Regions from separate parts of the Arthrobacter sp. SLBN-83 genome, predicted to be linked through region 3. Evidence: riboswitches for the same ligand, from Rfam matches in the RefSeq annotation. Region 3 holds a riboswitch; each other region holds the start of a gene.
What was found. Region 3 has a riboswitch for glycine ahead of gcvP (aminomethyl-transferring glycine dehydrogenase). Riboswitches for the same ligand answer to the same signal wherever they lie in the genome.
Positions count from the first base shown of each region.

Region 1 (3,272 bases), 1.4 Mb from region 3:
CGAGGCCAAGCAGCTGGGCGCCGGTGCGGGCGTTGTAAATCACCGAGGCCAGGATCAGTGCCCCGGCAAGCGGGAACACCAGGTGGACGAACCAGCGGCGGGACTTCAGCTTGAAGACGAACCACCAGATCACCGCGATGTTCAGGACCAGGAAGGCCGTGAGTGCACCGAAGTTGACCAGCGCCGAGATTGCCACCAGCCCGTCGGGCAGGATGGTCAGGTAGATGCCCAGCACCAGCGAGATGACCGCGACGACGAAGGTCGCGTTCACGGGGACCTGGTGCTTGGCGCTGATCTTGCTCAGGAAGCGGGGCAGCTGCCGGTCGCGGGCCATCGCGAACAGGAGGCGGGACGTGGCGGCCTGGGCCACCAGTGCGTTGGCGAAGCCCCAGGCGACGGCGGTTGCTGCCGCGGTGAGCACGAACATGAAGGGGCCGCCGGCGTTGGCTGCCGCGTCATAAAAGGCGGTGCCTGCGGGGTCGCCGTTTTCGAGGATTGATGCCGGGTCTTCGACCAGCATGGAGGCAACCCAGGTCTGGACCACGAACAGCACGCCCACCATTGCAAGCGCGGCGATCATGGACCGGCCCAGGGACTTGCTGCTGCCGCTGTTCTCCTCCGCGAGGGTGGAGATGCCGTCGAAGCCGAGGAACGACAGCACTGCGATGGACGCCGCCCCGAAGAGCAGCGGGAGCGAGAACGTGCTGGAGTTGAAGAACGCGTCAAAGCTGAAGCCGCGGCCCTTGCCCTGGGCGAGCGCCACGAGGCCCACCACCAGGAAGATGGCCAGGACCACGAGCTCCAGGATCAGCATGATCTTGTTGACCTTGGCCGTGAACTGGATGCCCATGTAGTTGATCACGGTGTTCAGGACGACGAAGGCCACCAGCCAGATCCAGACCGGCACGCCGGGGACGATGCCGTTCATGGCGATGGCTGCGGCTAAGTACAGCAGGCAGGGGATGAGGAGGTAGTCCAGCAGGATCATCCAGCCGGCCACGAAGCCCACCGGCCGTCCGATGCCGCGGCCCACATAGGTGTAGACGGAGCCCGACATTGGGAACGCCTGCGCCATCTGGGCATAGGAGTTGGCTGAGAACATCATGGCGAAGAGCGCCACGATATAGGCGAGCGGCGCCATGCCGCCCGAGTCGTGGAAGACGCCGCCGAAAATGGCGAACGGGGCGATGGGGACCATGAAGATCAAGCCGTAGATCATCAGGTCGCTGAAGGTGAGTGTCCTTTTCAGTTCCTGGGTGTACCCGAACTGTTCAATGCCGGGCGATTCCGTCCCGGCAGGTGTGGTGGACATAGAAAATCTCCAAGGGGTGGAGGGCGCGGGGGCGCCGGAATATGTTGAAGTTCCTCCCCGCTCTGTTTTTGGGCCTGAGAGATTCCCGGAAGTGTGGGTTCCGGTTGCACCGTCGGCGAGCCTCCGGCTGGGGGCCGGACTCTTTCCAGAGTTGCCTAACCATGGCGGTGTGGGGCCTGAGAGATTCCTGGGGAGGATTTGCTCCTACGGCGCTCCCGGCTCAGAAGGTCCGGGTAGCTCTCCCGCCATGCGTCAAGGGCGGTATTCGGTTGTGACGTGCATAACACATCCTATAGGAAAAGGTAAGGCAACATACCTTTTTTCGGGGGATGAAGCGGTGGGCATCGAGGGAATCAGGTCGCGCTCAGAAAATCTCACCAAGTTCGGGCAGCAGCAGTAGGCCTTCCTCGACTCGCTTCCCCATCTTCGAGGCGTACGGTCCTTTTCGCACCCCGGATTTGGGCCGCGAAAAGGAATTTGCGCAGCGGAACCGCATGTGCGCATCGAAAGCCGAGGTGCGGGCCGGCACCTGGCGCGCGCCGCCGTCGTACTTTTGTCCTGCCCGCGCCCAAGGAATCTGGTGCCCTTTGCTCCGCAGCGATGAATAATACGGAGTGCTGGGAACAGCGGAAGGGCAGCGGCTGCGGCCGGCTGCTACGACGGCGGCCGAAGGAACGGGACATGACGAGGTCACACCGGAGCGTACGGCATCAGCCCGAAACGAGCGTGGAGCTGAACCCGCTGTTCAGCCGGCCCGGGGAGGCCACCATCTTTCCTCGCTTCACCATCCCGGACGGGGAGTCCCTGCCGGCCACCGCCTACCAGGTGGTCCACGACGAGGTGATGCTGGACGGCAACTCCCGCCTGAACCTGGCCACGTTCGTTGGGACGTGGATGGAAAAGGAAGCCTCCCAGCTGTACGCGGAAACGTTCGACAAGAACATGATCGACAAGGACGAATACCCGCAGACAGCGCTGATCGAGACCCGGTGCTGGCGGATGCTTGCGGACCTGTGGAATGCTCCGGATCCTGCCGCGGCCATCGGCACCTCCACTGTCGGGTCCTCCGAAGCGTGCATGCTTGGCGGCCTGGCCCTCAAACGCCGGTGGCAGCACCGGCGTCGTGCGGCCGGCAAGCCCACGGACTCACCCAACCTTGTCCTCAGCTCCGCCGTGCAGGTGTGCTGGGAAAAGTTCTGCAACTACTGGGACGTGGAAGCCCGCTACGTGCCCGTTTCCGCCGAACACCCCACGCTGGACGGCCATGACCTGGAACGGTATGTGGATGAGAACACCATTGGCGTGGTGGCCATCATGGGCGTCACCTACACCGGCGCCTACGAACCTGTGGAGCTGATCTCCGCCGCACTTGACCGCATCCAGGCGGACACCGGCCTGGACGTCCCCATCCACGTGGACGGCGCGTCCGGGGCCATGGTGGCGCCGTTCCTGAATCCGGAGCTGGTGTGGGATTTCCGGCTCCCCAGGGTGGCCTCCATCAACACGTCGGGCCACAAGTACGGGCTGGTGTATCCGGGCCTGGGCTGGGTGGTGTGGCGGGACAAAGATGCCCTGCCCGAGGACCTGGTGTTCCACGTCAGCTACCTTGGCGGGGACATGCCCACCTTCGCCCTGAACTTCTCCCGGCCCGGCGCGCAGGTTCTGCTGCAGTACTATCTCTTCCTCCGGCTGGGCTTCGCCGGCTACAAGTCCGTGCAGGCAAGTTCGCGCGAGGTTGCCCTGTACCTCTCGCACGAAATCGGGGCCATGGACGCCTTCACCCTGTGGAGCGACGGGGCCGATATCCCGGTCTTCGCCTGGCAACTCGCGGACGGCCATACCAAGAACTGGAACCTGCACCACCTCTCCGAACGCCTCCGCATGAACGGGTGGCTGGTCCCGGCCTACCCGCTGCCGGAAGGGCTCGCCGACATCACGGTGCAGCGGATCGTGGTCCGCA
Region 1 covers NZ_VFMX01000001.1:2,361,180-2,364,451, forward strand. Annotated here, with positions in the region: gene FBY30_RS10920 (APC family permease) at 1-1,312, opposite strand, end outside; glycine riboswitch at 1,365-1,471, opposite strand; gene FBY30_RS10925 (glutamate decarboxylase) at 1,994-3,272, shown strand, end outside.
Region 1: it holds a riboswitch for glycine, as region 3 does, so the genes downstream of both, FBY30_RS10920 (APC family permease) here and gcvP (aminomethyl-transferring glycine dehydrogenase) in region 3, are expected to answer to the same signal.

Region 2 (3,272 bases), 390 kb from region 3:
ACCTTTCCCGGTGCGGGATCCTTCGACTCCGGGATCAGGGCCGGCCCCAATACCAGCAGCGGAACCATCAGGGGCACCGCTGCCAGGAAGACTGCGCCCCACCAGTAGTGCTCCACCAGCCAGCCGCCGACAATGGGCCCCAGGGCCGCACCGCCGCAGAACCCCGCAGCCCAGATGGCGACGGCGAGCCTCCGGCGGTTGGGCTCCGGAAAGATGTTGCGGATCAGCGACAGTGTGGACGGCATCAGCATGGCCCCGAAGAAGCCCAGGGCCGCGCGGCCGGCGATCAGCCACTGCGGCGTTGGGGCAAAGGCGGTCGCGGCAGAGACGGCGGCGAAGCCAATGCTGCCGACAACCAGGAGCCGCCGCCGGCCAATCCGGTCGCCCAGGCTTCCCATGGATACCAGCAGGCCGGCCAGCACCAGGGGATAGGCGTCCACAATCCACAGCAGCTGCACGCCGGACGGCTCCAGCGCGCGGGCGATGGCCGGCAGTGCAAATGTCAGCGCCGTATTGTCCACGGCCACCAGCAGTACGGGAAACATCAGCAGCCCCAGCGCCAGCCAATCGCGCCACGGCTGCCGCGGGGCGTTCTTGTCCGTGCGTGCGGGCACAGGGCTGGTGGAAGTCGTCATGAAATAACTATACCGTCCAGACGGTATAGTTTGAAACTCCTGCCGGTTCCGCCTTCCCGCCCGGGGAAGGGCATGATGGGAGGCATGCCCCGGAAGCCTGTAGCCCGCGACGCGGTCCTTGATGCCTTCGAATCCCTGCTGATCGAAGTGGGGGAGCGCGCCGCCACCCTTGACGCAGTCGCCCGGAAGGCCGGCGTGTCCAAGGGCGGCCTGCTCTACCACTTTCCCAACAAGGAAGCGCTCATTGCCGTACTGCTGGACCGGCTGGAGGGCCTGGCCCGGGAGGATGCCGATGCCATGGCCTCGGCCGGCGAAGGTGCCGCCGCGTACTTCATCCGTTCCTCGGTGTGGGCCGACACTCCACTGGACCGGGCCATCGTTGCCGCCACCAGGCTTGCCGAGGTGGCGCATGAGGAGACGCGGCGCCGGTTCGCGGCCATCCAGCAGCGCTGGCTGGACGAGATTGCCGCGGATGTTGGTCCGGGACTGGCGAAGGCGGTCCTCTATATGGGCGACGGCCTGTACTTCAACGCCATGCTGTCAGTGGCGCCTGCGCCGGCGGGGGGAGCGGCCGCTGACGTGGAGGAACTCCTTGCTGCCCTGGAGCGGCTCCGCCGGTAGGATTTGCCATTTGCCGGGAGGGGCGGGGCGTAGGACAATGGAGAGTTGTGAGGGCTGCCACCGGCCGTCATGACCCAACAAATGAATAGCCTTTGATCTGCGGCGGGAGAGTTCTGCCGAAAGTACAGGCAGGCGCCGTAGGAGCAAATCCTCCCCAGGAATCTCGCAGGCCCCTGTACCGCCGCGGCGAGGCGCCTCTGGAAAGCAGCAGGCAGTTGCCCTTCCTCCCTTGGGGAGCCGAAGAACTGTTGTGCTCACCGACGGTGCAAGCGGATCCTGCCAGGCAGGCACCGCGGAAACTCTCAGGTCCAATACAGAGCGGGGAGGAACCCGAATAGCTGTGGCGTACCCTGCGCCGCCTGAGTAAATGGAGTTCCTTCGTGCCGGTTACCCCAGCCTCCACCACCTTCGTAGACCGCCATATCGGTGCGCGCCGCCAGGCCGACGTCGACACCATGCTCAAAGCCGTGGGCTACGACACCCTCGACTCCCTGGTGGACACGGCCGTTCCCAAGGTCATCCGCCAGGAAACCGCCCTCCGGCTTCAGGACGCCCTCAGCGAGGTCGAGGTCCTCACGGAGCTGCGGAAGCTTGCCGGGAAGAACAAGACCGCCGTCCAGCTGATCGGCCAAGGGTACTACGACACGGTCACACCGCCTGTGATCCGCCGCAACATCCTTGAATCCCCGGCCTGGTACACCGCCTACACCCCGTACCAGCCGGAGATTTCCCAGGGCCGGCTCGAGGCCCTGCTGAACTTCCAGACCATGGTCCAGGACCTGGTTGGCCTGCCCATCGCCAACGCCTCGCTGCTGGATGAAGCAACCGCCGTCGCCGAAGCCGTCCTGCTGATGCGCCGCGCCAACAAAGCCAAGCCCGCTGCGGACGGCAAGACCGTCCTGGACATCGACGTCCTGCCGCAGACCATCGCCATCGTCAAGGGCCGCGCCGAGGCGCTGGGTTTCGAGGTTGAAGTGGCAGACCTGTCCCAGGGCCTGCCCGAGGGCGACATCAACGGCATCGTGCTCCAGCAGCCCGGCGCCTCCGGCCGGGTATGGGACCAGTCCGCCGTGATCGCCAACGCCAAGGAACGCGGCGCCCTGGTCACCGTCGCCGCCGACCTGCTGGCCCTGACCCTAATCACCCCTCCCGGTGAGCAGGGCGCGGACATTGCCGTCGGCTCCGCCCAGCGCTTTGGTGTCCCGCTGTTCTTCGGCGGCCCGCACGCCGCCTACATGGCTGTCCGCAAGGGGCTGGAGCGCTCGCTGCCCGGCCGCCTGGTTGGCGTCTCCAAGGACGACGCCGGTGTTCCCGCCTACCGCCTGGCGCTGCAAACGCGAGAGCAGCACATCCGCCGTGAAAAGGCCACGTCCAACATCTGCACCGCGCAGGCGCTGCTGGCCATCGTCGCTTCCATGTACGCCGTGTACCACGGCCCGGACGGGCTGAAGGCGATCGCCGCAACCGCCCACGGCCATGCCCGCACCCTCGCGGCCTCGCTTGCCGCTGCCGGCGTGGAGGTCCTGCATGCGAGCTTCTTCGACACCCTGACGGTCCGCGTCCCCGGGCGCGCCGCCGGCATCGTCGCCGACGCTGAAGCGCGCGGCATCAACCTGCGCAGCATCGACGCGGACACCATCGGCATCTCCCTGGATGAAACCACGACGCCGGCCATCGTCGCCCAGGTTGCCGACATCTTCGGGGCCACCGTTGCTGGAGATGCCGTTGCCGGCGGCGGGGGATTCGGGCTGGAGGCCGCCGTCGAGCGTTCCTCCGACTATCTGCAGCATCCGGTGTTCAACACGCACCGGTCCGAAACGCAGCTGCTGCGTTATATCCGGAAGCTCTCGGACCGGGACCTGGCGCTGGACCGGACCATGATCCCGCTGGGTTCCTGCACCATGAAGCTGAACGCCACCGCCGAGATGGAAGCCATCTCCTGGCCGGAGTTCGCCTCCATCCACCCGTTCGCCCCGGACTCCCAGACCGAAGGCTGGCGCGAACTGATCGCGGACC
Region 2 covers NZ_VFMX01000001.1:557,247-560,518, reverse strand. Annotated here, with positions in the region: gene FBY30_RS02485 (MFS transporter) at 1-635, opposite strand, end outside; gene FBY30_RS02480 (TetR/AcrR family transcriptional regulator) at 720-1,256, shown strand; glycine riboswitch at 1,350-1,447, shown strand; gene gcvP (aminomethyl-transferring glycine dehydrogenase) at 1,637-3,272, shown strand, end outside.
Region 2: it holds a riboswitch for glycine, as region 3 does, so the genes downstream of both, gcvP (aminomethyl-transferring glycine dehydrogenase) here and gcvP (aminomethyl-transferring glycine dehydrogenase) in region 3, are expected to answer to the same signal.

Region 3 (3,272 bases):
CCCTGGGATCCGGCGTTGGGCTGGATGGACACCTGGTCATAGCCGGTGATCTCAGCCAGGTCGGTTTCCAGGCCGGAAATGAGTTCCCGCCAACCGGCCGTCTGCGAATCGGGCGCGAACGGGTGGATGGAGGCGAACTCCGGCCAGGAGATCGCTTCCATCTCAACGGTGGCGTTCAGCTTCATGGTGCAGGAACCCAGCGGGATCATGGTGCGGTCCAGCGCCAGGTCCCGGTCCGAGAGCTTCCGTATGTAGCGCACCAACTGGGTTTCGGACCGGTGCGTATTGAACACCGGGTGCTGCAGGTAGCCGGACGTGCGCAGTACGGTTCCCGGCAGTTCGAAGCCCTTGGCGTCCCCCACCGGACCCGCGCCAAAGGCGACGGCGACGGCGGAAAGCGTTGCCGCCGTCGTCGTCTCATCAATGGAGACGCCAACGGTGTCCTGGTCGATAAAGCGCAGGTTGATACCGCGTGCTTCGGCGGCGTTGATGACCTTGGCGGCCTTGCCCGGGACGCGCACGGTGAGGGTGTCGAAGAAGGAGCCGGCGACCAGTTCACGGCCCATGGAAGTGAGGGCGGTGGCCAGGACCCTGGTTTTGTGATGCACGGACTCGGCGATCGCTTTTAGTCCGTCCGGGCCGTGGTAGACCGCGTAGAAGGAGGACACGATGGCCAGCAACGCCTGGGCGGTGCAGATGTTGGAAGTGGCCTTTTCGCGGCGGATGTGCTGCTCGCGGGTCTGCAAAGCCAACCGGTAGGCGGGTGCGCCGGCGTTGTCCTTGGAGACGCCCACCAGCCGGCCGGGGAGCGAGCGTTCCATCCCCTTCTGCACGGCCATGTAGGCGGCGTGCGGTCCGCCGAAGAACAGCGGCACGCCGAAGCGCTGGGTGGAGCCGACGGCAATGTCTGCGCCCTGCTCACCCGGAGGGGTGATCAGCGTGAGGGCCAGGAGGTCCGCGGCGACGGTCACGAGCGCACCCCGCTCCTTGGCGGCGCTGATGACCCCGGACTGGTCCCATACCCGGCCGGAAACTCCGGGCTGCTGCAGCACGATGCCGTTGATGGCTCCTTCCGGCAGGCCCTTGGCGAGATCAGCCACTTCAACATCGAAGCCCAGCGCCTCAGCGCGGCCCTTGACGATGGCGATGGTCTGGGGGAGGCAGTCGGCGTCCAGGACAGTCCTGCCGTCCTTGGCGTCTGCGTTCTGGCCTTTGGCCTTGTTGGCGCGCCGCATCAGGAGCACGGCCTCGGCCACCGCGGTGGCCTCGTCAAGCAGGGAGGCGTTGGCCACGGGGAGTGCCGTGAGGTCCTGGACCATGGTCTGGAAGTTCAGCAGGGCTTCGAGACGACCCTGGGAAATTTCGGGCTGGTAGGGCGTGTAGGCCGTGTACCAGGCCGGGGACTCAAGGATGTTGCGGCGAATGACCGGCGGAGTGACCGTGTCGTAGTACCCCTGGCCGATCATCTGGACAGCGGTCTTGTTCTTGCCGGCGATGCGGCGCAATTCGGCCAGGACTTCAACTTCGCTGAGGGCGTCGGTCAGCTTCAGGGCGGTTTCCTGCCGGATGGAGGCCGGGACGGCAACGTCCACCAGGCCGTCCACGCTGTCGTAGCCCACGGCTTTGAGCATGGTGTCGACGTCGGCCTGGCGGCGCGCGCCGATGTGGCGGTCAACAAACGATGTTGGAAGCGATTGAATCGTCATGAGGAACTCCAGTTTTGGCCGGCCGAAGGTGGCACGGCGTGGGATGGGTTCCTCCCCGCTCTGTATTGGACCTGAGAGATTCCGCGTTGCCTGCTCTTGGCAGGGGCCGCTTGCACCGTCGGTGAACCAGGCAAAAGCCGGGTTGCTTTCCAGAGTCGCCTCGCCATGACGGTACGGGGGCCTGAGAGATTCCTGGGGAGGATTTGCTCCTACGGCGCCTGCCCGGTGTTTTCGCCGGGAGGACTCTCCCGTCACAGCTCGAAAGGCTTATTCAAATGTGGGTGATTCGGCTCACAAGGTATCGGGAATGGCGGGCGGTGGCAAATCGCGGGCCCGTGAAGCACCCGAAAGAACCGAAGAAGACGGGGCCTTGCTCCGCTTGTGTCAGGAAGGGTTTGACATTGCATCGTGACGGACACCACACTAATCCCCGGGATTGGCGCTGCCTGCGGCTGGCTCAGCGTATCCGGAGCGGCTCAACTGTGCGGCGCCTGTCCCATTGCATGACCGCCGTGGCCCCCGACAGGCCGCGGCGTCCAACTGAACATGCCTTCGACCTGCGGCGGGAGAGCCCTGCCGGGTACATTTAGCAGGCGCCGTAGGAGCAAACCCTCCCCAGGAAACTCTCAGGCCCACGTACCGCCGCGGACAGGCAACTCTGGAAAGCAGCCAGGCATGCCCTGGCTCACCGACGGTGCAAGCGGCTTGGGCTGCGGAAACTCTCAGGTTCCCTACAGAGCGGGGAGGAACCAAATCTTTTGCGGTACCCAAAATGCCGCTTTATCGATGGAGTTCCTCATGGCGATTCATCCCCCCACTTCCAACGGCGAACCAGCGCGCAACGGCGCGCGCACGGCGGTCCGCAGCGAACCTCCCCACCTGGAACGGCAGCTGACCAACCGCCATATCCAGCTCATTGCCATCGGCGGCGCGATCGGCACCGGCCTCTTCATGGGCTCCGGCAAGACAATCTCCGCGGCCGGCCCTTCAGTGATCTTCGTGTACATGATCATCGGGTTCATGCTTTTCTTCGTCATGCGCGCCATGGGCGAACTGCTGCTGAGCAACCTGAACTACAAGTCCTTCAGCGACTTCGCGGCGGACCTCCTGGGGCCGTGGGCCGGCTTCTTCACCGGCTGGACATACTGGTTCTGCTGGGTGATCACCGGCATCGCGGACGTTATCGCCATCGCCGGCTACTCCAAGGAACTATGGCCGGCGCTGCCGCTCTGGATCCCGGGCCTGGCCACCATTGGCATCCTGCTCGTGCTGAACCTCGCCACGGTCAAGGCCTTCGGCGAAACCGAGTTCTGGTTCGCCCTCATCAAGATCGTCGCCATCGCTGCGCTCATCATCGTGGGCCTTTTCATGATCTTCACCGGCTTCCAGTCCGACACGGGCACGGCCAGCTTCACCAACCTGTGGAGCCACGGCGGGTTCTTCCCCAACGAGTTCATGGGCTTCGTTGCCGGATTCCAGATCGCCGTGTTCGCCTTCGTCGGCATTGAACTGGTGGGCACCACCGCCGCCGAGGCCAAGAACCCGGAGAAGACCCTGCCCAAGGCC
Region 3 covers NZ_VFMX01000001.1:950,147-953,418, reverse strand. Annotated here, with positions in the region: gene gcvP (aminomethyl-transferring glycine dehydrogenase) at 1-1,706, opposite strand, end outside; glycine riboswitch at 1,866-1,967, opposite strand; glycine riboswitch at 2,260-2,358, shown strand; glycine riboswitch at 2,359-2,453, shown strand; gene cycA (D-serine/D-alanine/glycine transporter) at 2,505-3,272, shown strand, end outside.